DNA from 2 places in the Stenotrophomonas sp. 10L48 genome. Region 1 is predicted to be linked to the other one. Evidence: riboswitches for the same ligand, from Rfam matches in the RefSeq annotation. Region 1 holds a riboswitch; the other holds the start of a gene.
The links. Region 1 has a riboswitch for glycine ahead of gcvP (aminomethyl-transferring glycine dehydrogenase). Riboswitches for the same ligand answer to the same signal wherever they lie in the genome.

Region 1 (4,509 bases):
GTCTTGTGCAGGTTCAGGTGCGAAACGTCCGAACCCCACTTGCCCGGCTTGGCCACGCCGACCAGGGCGTTCATGTTGGCACCGTCGGTGTACACCTGGCCGCCATGCTTGTGGATGATCTCGCAGATCTCCACCACCTCTTCCTCGAACACGCCGTGCGTGGACGGGTAGGTCATCATGATCGCGGCCAGGCGGTCGCTGTACTTCTCGGCGTTGAGACGGATGTCTTCGACGTCGACGTTGCCGTTGGCATCGGTCTTGGTGACCACGACCTTCATGCCGCACATCTGCGCCGAGGCCGGGTTGGTGCCATGCGCCGAATCCGGGATCAGGCAGATGTCACGGTGATCTTCGCCACGCGAGCGGTGGTAGGCGCGGATCGCCAGCAGGCCGGCGTACTCGCCCTGCGCACCGGAGTTCGGCTGCAGGCTGACGGCGTCGTAGCCGGTGCACTCGACCAGCATCGCTTCCAGCGAATCGATCAGTTCCTTGTAGCCCAGCGCCTGCTCGGCCGGCACCAGCGGGTGGATCTGCGAGAACTCCGGCCAGGTCACCGGGATCATTTCGGCGGTGGCGTTGAGCTTCATGGTGCACGAGCCCAGCGGGATCATCGTGCGGTCCATCGCCAGGTCCTTGTCGGCCAGCGAACGCAGGTAGCGCAGCAGTTCGTGCTCGCTGTGGTGGGTGTTGAACACCGGGTGGGTCAGGAACGCGGACTGGCGCAGCAGGCCGGCCGGCAGCGCATCGGCGGTGCTGGCATCGAGCGCGTCCACATCAACGGTGGCACCGAACAGCGCGCCTACGGCGACGATGTCGGCGCGGGTGGCGGTCTCGTCCAGGCTGATGCCGACCGAACTGCTGTCGATCGCACGCAGGTTGTAGCCGGCGGCACGGGCCTTGGCATGGATCGCGTCGGCGTCGACACCGGTGACGTGCAGCGTGTCGAAGAAGTCGGCACCGACCTGCACACCGGCAGTGCGCAGCGCGCTGGCCAGGATGGCGGCCAGGCGATGGGTGCGGCGGGCGATGCGGGTCAGGCCTTCCGGACCGTGGTAGACGGCATACATCGAGGCCATCACCGCCAGCAGCACCTGTGCGGTGCAGATGTTGGAGGTGGCCTTCTCGCGGCGGATGTGCTGTTCGCGGGTCTGCAGGGTCAGGCGGTAGGCCGGGTTGCCCTGTGCGTCGATCGAGACGCCGATCAGGCGGCCCGGCATCGAACGCTTGTAGGCGTCACGGCAGGCCATGAACGCAGCATGCGGGCCACCGAAGCCGAACGGCACGCCGAAACGCTGGCTGTTGCCGACCACGATGTCCGCACCCCATTCGCCCGGGGCGGCCAGCAGGGTCAGTGCCAGCAGGTCGGTGGCCACGGCCACCAGGCCGCCGCGCGCGTGCACGGCATCGACCAGCGCCTTGTAGTCGCCCACCTGGCCGAAGGTGTCCGGGTACTGCAGCAGCAGGCCGAAGGCTTCCGCTTCCAGCGCTTCGGCCGGGGTGCCCACGCGCAGCACGATGCCCATGGGCTCGGCGCGGGTGCGCAGCAGTTCCAGCGTCTGCGGGTGCACGGCGTCGTGCACGAAGAAGGTGTCCGACTTCGACTTGGCCGAGCGCTTGGCCAGGGTCATCGCTTCAGCGGCGGCCGTGGCTTCGTCCAGCAGCGAGGCGTTGGCGATTTCCATGCCGGTCAGGTCGGCGCACAGGGTCTGGAAGTTGATCAGCGCTTCCATGCGGCCCTGCGAGATTTCCGCCTGGTACGGGGTGTAGGCGGTGTACCAGGCCGGGTTTTCCAGGATGTTGCGCAGGATCACGTTCGGCGTGTGGGTACCGTAGTAGCCCTGGCCGATGAAGCTGCGCAGCACGGTGTTCTTGTCGGCGATCGCGCGGATCTTCGCCAGCGCCTGCACTTCGGTGATCGACTCCGGCAGCGCCAGCGGTGCCGGCGACTTGATCTTGGCCGGCACGATGGCATCGGTCATCGCATCCAGCGAGGCGTGGCCGATGACGCCGAGCATCTGCGCGATCTCGGCATCGTTGGGGCCGATGTGGCGCTCGACGAACGCCGAATGGTGCTCGAGCTCACGCAGGGAAGGGGTGTTCTGGGACATGGCGAAGGATCCGTCAGGAAAGGGCACACGCACGGGCACAAGCCGCCGGTCGGCGGTCTGCGGGCGCCCCTCTGTCCTTTTGCCTGAGAGTTTAAAAGCGCGGAAAACCGCAGCTTCGTGCCCCTTCGGCGCCGGATCGAACCGGTCTCTCCAGAGTTCTGTTACGGGTGGTATCGGGCCTGAGCGATTACGGGCGTTGCGCCTTCGGCAGCGGTGACCTGCTTCTCCCACCGTGTTGCCCGCCGATTATAGCTCGTTGCCGGCGCCTGACGGTGGCCCGGGCTGGCCTCACGGGGCTGAATGGCCGATGGCCCGGGCGTGCGTTCTGTGCATCCGTGCATGGCATCGCGCGCATTCCCCACCTATGATGGTGGGATTCTCGTATTCATCTGGCGCCGTCCCTGCTGCAGGGGATCGGCGCCCGCCGTGCGTGTCATGCATGGCCCTGCCGGACGCTTGCCCGATGACCGCCGCCGTTGCTCCTTCCACCCGCCGCATGGCCCTGTTGCTCGCTGGCCTGGCCATGTTCGGTCCGTTCTCGATCGACACCATCTTTCCCGCGTTTCCGCAGCTGGCCCAGCGCCTGGCGGTGGACGAGGTGGCGGTGCAGCAGACCATCAGCGTCTACCTGCTGTTCTACGGCCTGATGAGCCTGGCCCATGGCCCGCTGTCCGATGCGTGGGGACGCAAGCGGGTGATCCTCGGCGGCCTGGTGATCTTCGTCGGCGCCTCGGTGGGCTGTGCGTTGTCTACCGACCTGACCACGCTGCTGGCGTTCCGCGCACTGCAGGGCCTGTCCGCCGGCGTGGGCATGATCGTCGGCCGCGCGGTGATCCGCGATCTGTACCACGGCCACGACGCGCAGCGGCTGATGAGCCAGGTGTCGATGCTGTTCGGTATCGCCCCGGCCATCGCGCCGATCATCGGTGGCTGGATCCTGCTCAGCGGTGCCGGCTGGCCGCTGATCTTCTGGTTCCTGGTGGTATTCGCGCTGGTGCTGCTGGCGGCCACCGCGCGCTTCCTGCCGGAAACCCATCCGGTGGAGGCGCGGATCGCCCTGTCGCCACGCACGTTGCTGCGCGATTACGTGCGCATCGGCTTCAACCCGCGGTTCCTGCGCCTGGCCCTGGCCGGCAGCATCGGGTTCGGCGGCATCTTCCTGTACATCTCCTCGGCGCCGGCCATCGTGATGCAGCACCTGCATCTGGGTGAAGGTGGCTTTGCGTGGTTGTTCATTCCCACCATCGGCGGCATGACCACCGGTTCGTTCCTGTCCGGGCGCATGGCCGGGCACAGCACACCGACCCGGCAGGTCGCGCTCGGTTTCACCCTGTGTGCGGTCTCTGCCGTGTTGAACATCGGCTACGTCACCCTGGCGCCGCAGTTCGCGCTGCCGTGGGCGGTGATGCCGATCTTCCTTGGCGGCATGGGCATGGCGCTGATCTTCCCGATCCTGGCGCTGGCGGTGCTGGACATGTATCCGCTGCAGCGCGGCCTGGCGTCGTCGCTGCAGGCGTTCGTGCAGCTGATGATCAGCACCGTGGTGGCCGGCGTGGTATCGCCGCTGCTGCACAACAACCCGCTGCACCTGGCACTGGGACAGGCGGGCTTCTTCGCGGCCGGCTTCGTGTTCTGGTACTGGGAGCACCAGCGCGAGCGCGCATCAGAGGCAGCCAGCACGGCGCATTGAGCGTCGTGCAGGGGTAGGGCGCGTCATCACGCGCGGATCCGTTGCGGCGCTGCGGGCAGGGATTAGGCTGGGGTTTCCAGCGAGCCGGTTCGTGGGTGCACGACAGCCAGCCATTCCGATGTCGTCGCATGAGGTACCCGCATGGCTGCGCAGCAGACCTACCGCCTGTTCGAGGTGGCGCTGAAGGAGCGCCGCGTTCTTTCTCCTTCTTTGGACCGCATGGTGTTCACCGGCGCCGACGTGGCGCACATGAAGACCGAAGGCCCGGACCAGCGTATCAAGGTGTTTTTCCCCTTGCCCGGCCAGGACGCGCCGGACGTGCCCAGCGGCGAAGACTGGTATGCCCGTTACCGGGCACTGCCTGATGACGCGCGGCCGCCGATGCGCACCTTTACCCTCCGCCAGCTGCGTGCCGGCGAGTGCGAGGTCGACGTCGACTTCGTGCTGCATGGCCAGACCGGACCGGCCTCGCGCTGGGCCACGCATGCACGGCCGGGCGACCGCGTGGTGCTGCTGGCCCCCGATGCCGACTGTGCGGACAGCAGCGAGGGCTGGGAATGGAAGCCGCCAGCCGGGGTAGGCCAGGTGCTGCTGGTGGCCGATGAGACCGCATTGCCGGCGGTGGCCGGCATCCTCGAGGAACTGGCCGGGCTGGCCGATCCGCCGCGCACGCTGGCCCTGCTGGAGATCGCCCAGGCCGGTGATGCGGTG
Region 2 (4,509 bases), on a different contig from region 1:
TCAGTTCCTGTGCCGACACGTAGTTCTGTCGCTGCAGTTCGCGGTAGCGCTGCAGCTGGCGCTCGGCATTCTCCAGCTCGGCCAGGTTCTGCTGCTGCGTACCCTGTGCGTGCGCAAGCTTCACTTGGTAGGGGCGGGGATCGATCTGTGCCAGCAGGTCGCCGGCGTTGACCTGCTGACCTTCCTGGAAATGCAGGCGCATCAGTTCGCCGTCCACGCGGCTGCGCACCACCACGCTGTGCAGCGGAGTGACCGTACCGACCGCCTTCATCCGCAGCACCAGCGGCTCGGCGCTGGCAAGGGCGATGCGTACAGGCACCGTCTTGCCGCTGCCGGCTTCGCCACTGCCCGCCTCGGCCCGCGGCCACAGCCACCACGCCAGGCCAGCGACAAAGGCAAGACCGGCAACGACCAGCAGCAGGCGGGCACGACGTGAGCGGGAGTTTTCGGCGACAGACATGGGGCATCCTGCGCCCTGCGTGCACGCAGGGTCATGCGGGCCCGTCGGCACCACGAAGGGCCACGGGCAGCGGGGGAGGGGGATTGTCTGGCGGGGCCGCAGGCGCGGCGTGGCTGGATGCCGTCGCGCGTGCGACGGGGCGCCAATGGTAGCGGTTTACGCGGGCGGTCGCCGCGTGACCTTGGTCATGCCACCCCGCCGGTAGTGCCGGCCAGCGCTCAATGTACTTCGTCGTGGTACACGAACTTGGGCATTTCCCAGCGGTAATGGATCGCCAGCAGACGCATGGCGAAACCACCGCCCAGGCAGCACAGGATCGCCGTGGCATCGGCCACGCCCCAGTGCAGCAACAGCAGATACACCGCACCGGTCAGCAGCGAGATGATGGCGTACAGCTCCTTCTGGAAGATCAACGGCACCTCGTTGCAGAGGATGTCGCGCAGCACGCCGCCGAAGGCGCCGGTGAGCATGCCGGCGATCAGCACGATCGGGAGTGCATGGCCGGCCTCGCGCGCGATCGAGCAGCCGATCAGGGTGAAGGCGATCAGGCCCAGGCCATCGAGCACCAGGAAGGTGCGGCGGAAGTGGTGCATCCAGCGCGCCACCCAGGTGGCGATCAGTGCGGCGCACACAGTGAAACCGAGGTACTCCGGGTGTTTCACCCAGCCCAGCGGATAGTGGCCGAGCAGGATGTCGCGCAGCGAGCCGCCACCGAGGGCGGTGACACAGGCGATCATGACCACGCCGAACAGGTCCATGCGGCGGCGGCCGGCAGACAGGGCACCGGTCATGGCTTCGGCGGAAATGGCGATAAGGTAGATGATGGACAGCAGCATGGGACAGGCTCCGGGCGCGGTGGGGCCGGCCATGCGCACATACCGCCACTGCCTGCGCAATGACGGGATGACGATGACCGGTGCCGCTCCCGCTGTCCTTTTGCCTGAGAGTTCAGCGGCGTGAGCCGCGTGCCCCTTCGGCGGATCGTCCCGGGCGTGCCCGGTGACCTCTCTCCAGCTCGGCGAGTCGAATGCATGGTTGGTGGGATTCCAGCCCACCGGCCTGAGCGATCATGGGAGCCTGCGCCTTCGGCGGGCGCCAGCGCGGCGCCTCTCTCCTGCATTCGGTCGCCAGTATATCCGCTGCAGTGCAGCACGGCATAATCCGGCCATGGTTTCGCCCTCCCGCCCGTGGTTCCTGTACCTGCTCGAATGCCGCGACGGCAGCTATTACGCCGGCATCAGCACCGACGTGCAGGCCCGCTTTGCTGCTCACCAGGCCGGCAAGGGGGCCCGCTACACCCGGTCGCGGCCGCCACTGCGGGTCCTGGCGGTGCGTGAGTACCCGGACCGGGCAGCGGCCTCGCGTGCCGAATGGGAGCTCAAGCGGCAGCCGCGCGAACGCAAACTGGCGTGGCTGTTGCAGTAGATCCACGCCATGCGTGGATGGGGCGCATCCGGCCATGCCATGATCGCCCAGCCCTCAGCGCTGGAGACCCGGATGTCCACCGTTGCCCTGTTGTTCGCACTTTCCGCAGCAGCAAGCCCTGCCGCCGACGCCGCCACGATCGCAGCCATCGATGCCACCTGCCACGACTACGTCGACGGTCAACTGGAAGCCGACCCGCAGCGCGTCGCCCGTTCCCTGCATCCGGACCTGGCCAAGCGCGCGGTGCTCGGTGATACACCGGACGAGCGCCTGGGCCTGCGCCGGATGTCGAAGGAAGAGCTGGTTGCGCTGACGAAGCAGGGCGCGTTGAAGACCCCGAAAGATCAATGGGATCGCCGCTGCACGGTGCTGGACGTGACCGGCAACGCCGCATCGGTGCGGCTGGAAACCCCGTGGTTCGTCGACTACTTCCACATGGGCCGCTTCGAGCAGCGCTGGGTCATCGTCAACGCGCTGTGGTACCCGAAGCCGAAGGCGGAGTGACGCATGCGTGCTGCGGGCCGTGCATGGATCGCGCTACTGCTGTTGCTGGCCTTCGTTGACCTGCTACCGGGGCTGTTGTACCTGCTTGGGCTCGCTTGGGTGGAGGGCTGGCCGCAGCCCGCCGACCGCGCGCCCAGTGGTGTGGCGGCATGCAGCAGTGAGCCGCGCATGGGGCACCAACCGATCAACCCCTGGAGCTTCACCGCGCAGTTTTTCGACAAGGATGCGATGAAGAAGAAGGTGCCGGATGTCGAGCGGGAGGCCTACTGGATTGCCCGCCGCCACCTGTGGCGGCAGCCGCAGCACGACATGCTGCGCTGGCACCTGAGCAGCACCGCGTTGGCGATCTGGATCACCCGGCATTGGAGTGCCGCACAGATTGCCGATACCGCGAGGAAGGAAGATTTCTGCCGGGCATGGTCGAAACGGCGTGTGCCCGGCGGCCCGATGAAACGGTGAATCCACGGCATGCGTGGCTACGCTCCCTGCGGCCTGCACAGAAATTCATCCACGCATGGCGTGGATCTACTGTGCCGGTCGAGGATGTGCCCGCGGCACTACCTACCGCGAAGATTTCTGCCGGACATGATCCAGGCCCGATGAAGCAGTAGAGCCACGCCATGCGTGGCTGCGCTCCATGCAGCCTGCGCAGAACTTCATCCACGCATGGCGTGGATCTACTGTGTCGGTCGAGGGCGCTCGCCGCGCTACCTACCGCGAAGATTTCTACCGGACATGATCCAGGCCCGATGAAGCAGTAGAGCCACGCCATGCGTGGCTGTGCTCCATGCAACCTGCACAGAAATTCATCCACGCATGGCGTGGATCTACTGTGTCGGTCGAGAGGTCACGCATGGCGTGGATCTACCGCTTCGGTCGCCGGTCTTCGCGGTCATCGCCGAAGATGATCCGCGCGCTGCGCTGGTAGCTCCAGTACGCCACCGCCCAGTTCAACAGCACCACGACGCGGTTGCGGAACCCGATCAGGAAGAACACGTGCGCGGCCAGCCAGAACCACCAGGCCAGCACGCCGGACAGCTGGAGCTTGCCCAGGTGCACGATCGCGGCCATGCGGCCGATGGTGGCCAGGTTGCCGAAGTCGGCGTACTTGAACGGTCCGGGTGCTGCCTTGCCATGCAGGCGCGCGCGAATCACGTCCGCCACGTACTTGCCCATCTGCTTGGCGGCAGGCGCAACGCCCGGTACCGGCTTGCCGTTGGCCTGGTTCAGCGCAGCGAGGTCGCCGGCCACGAACAGTTCCGGGTGACCAGACAGGGTTAGGTCGGGCTGCACCTGCACGCGACCGGCGCGGTCCAGCGGCACGTCCAGCGTGCGCGCCAGCGGTGAGGCGGCCACGCCGGCGGCCCAGACCACGGTGCGCGCGGGCACGAAGTGGTCGCCCAGCTTGAAGCCCTGTCCATCGATGTGGCTCACCGGCGTGCCGGTCATCACTTCCACGCCCAGCTTTTCCAGCTGTCGGCGTGCCTTCAGCGAAAGCACTTCGGGGAAGGTGGACAACACGCGCGGACCGGCCTCGACCAGCCGCACCTTGGCGCTGGCCGGATCGATGTGGCGGAATTCATTGCGCAGCGTATGCCTGGCGATTTCCGCGAGGGTGCCGGCCAGCTCGACCCCGGTCGGGCCACCCCCCACCACGGCAAAGCTCAGCCATGCCGCCTTCTTTTCCGGGTCCGGCTCGGCTTCGGCGCGTTCGAACGCCAGCAGCAGTTTGCGGCGCAGGGCGATGGCATCGTCCAGGGTCTTCAGGCCGGGCGCATCGTCCGCCCATTCGTCGTGGCCGAAGTAGGCGTGGGTGGCGCCGGTGGCCAGCAGCAGGCTGTCGTAGTCCAGCGTGCTGCCATCGGCCATGCGTACCTGGCGGGCCTGCTTGTCGATGGCCACCACTTCGCCCAGCCGCACCTCCACGTTGCGCTGGTGGCCGAGGATGTGGCGCAGCGGTGCGGCGATATCCGGAGCGGACAGCCCAGCGGTGGCCACTTGGTAAAGCAGCGGCTGGAACAGGTGGTGGTTGCGACGGTCGACCAGGGTGATGCGTATGCGTTCGCGGGCCAGCGCACGGGTGGCCCACAGGCCGGCGAAACCGCCGCCGACAACGACCA

Region 2: it holds a riboswitch for glycine, as region 1 does, so the genes downstream of both, AC1DCU_RS17935 (trimeric intracellular cation channel family protein) here and gcvP (aminomethyl-transferring glycine dehydrogenase) in region 1, are expected to answer to the same signal.

The regions. Positions count from the first base shown of each region.
Region 1 covers NZ_JBFTIX010000007.1:19,697-24,205, reverse strand. Annotated here, with positions in the region: gene gcvP (aminomethyl-transferring glycine dehydrogenase) at 1-2,108, opposite strand, end outside; glycine riboswitch at 2,170-2,272, opposite strand; gene AC1DCU_RS13165 (multidrug effflux MFS transporter) at 2,572-3,798, shown strand; gene AC1DCU_RS13160 (siderophore-interacting protein) at 3,940-4,509, shown strand, end outside.
Region 2 covers NZ_JBFTIX010000012.1:71,201-75,709, reverse strand. Annotated here, with positions in the region: gene AC1DCU_RS17940 (MdtA/MuxA family multidrug efflux RND transporter periplasmic adaptor subunit) at 1-460, opposite strand, end outside; gene AC1DCU_RS17935 (trimeric intracellular cation channel family protein) at 679-1,296, opposite strand; glycine riboswitch at 1,381-1,484, opposite strand; glycine riboswitch at 1,498-1,587, opposite strand; gene AC1DCU_RS17930 (GIY-YIG nuclease family protein) at 1,628-1,885, shown strand; gene AC1DCU_RS17925 (nuclear transport factor 2 family protein) at 1,958-2,389, shown strand; gene AC1DCU_RS17920 (hypothetical protein) at 2,393-2,848, shown strand; gene AC1DCU_RS17915 (NAD(P)/FAD-dependent oxidoreductase) at 3,254-4,509, opposite strand, start outside.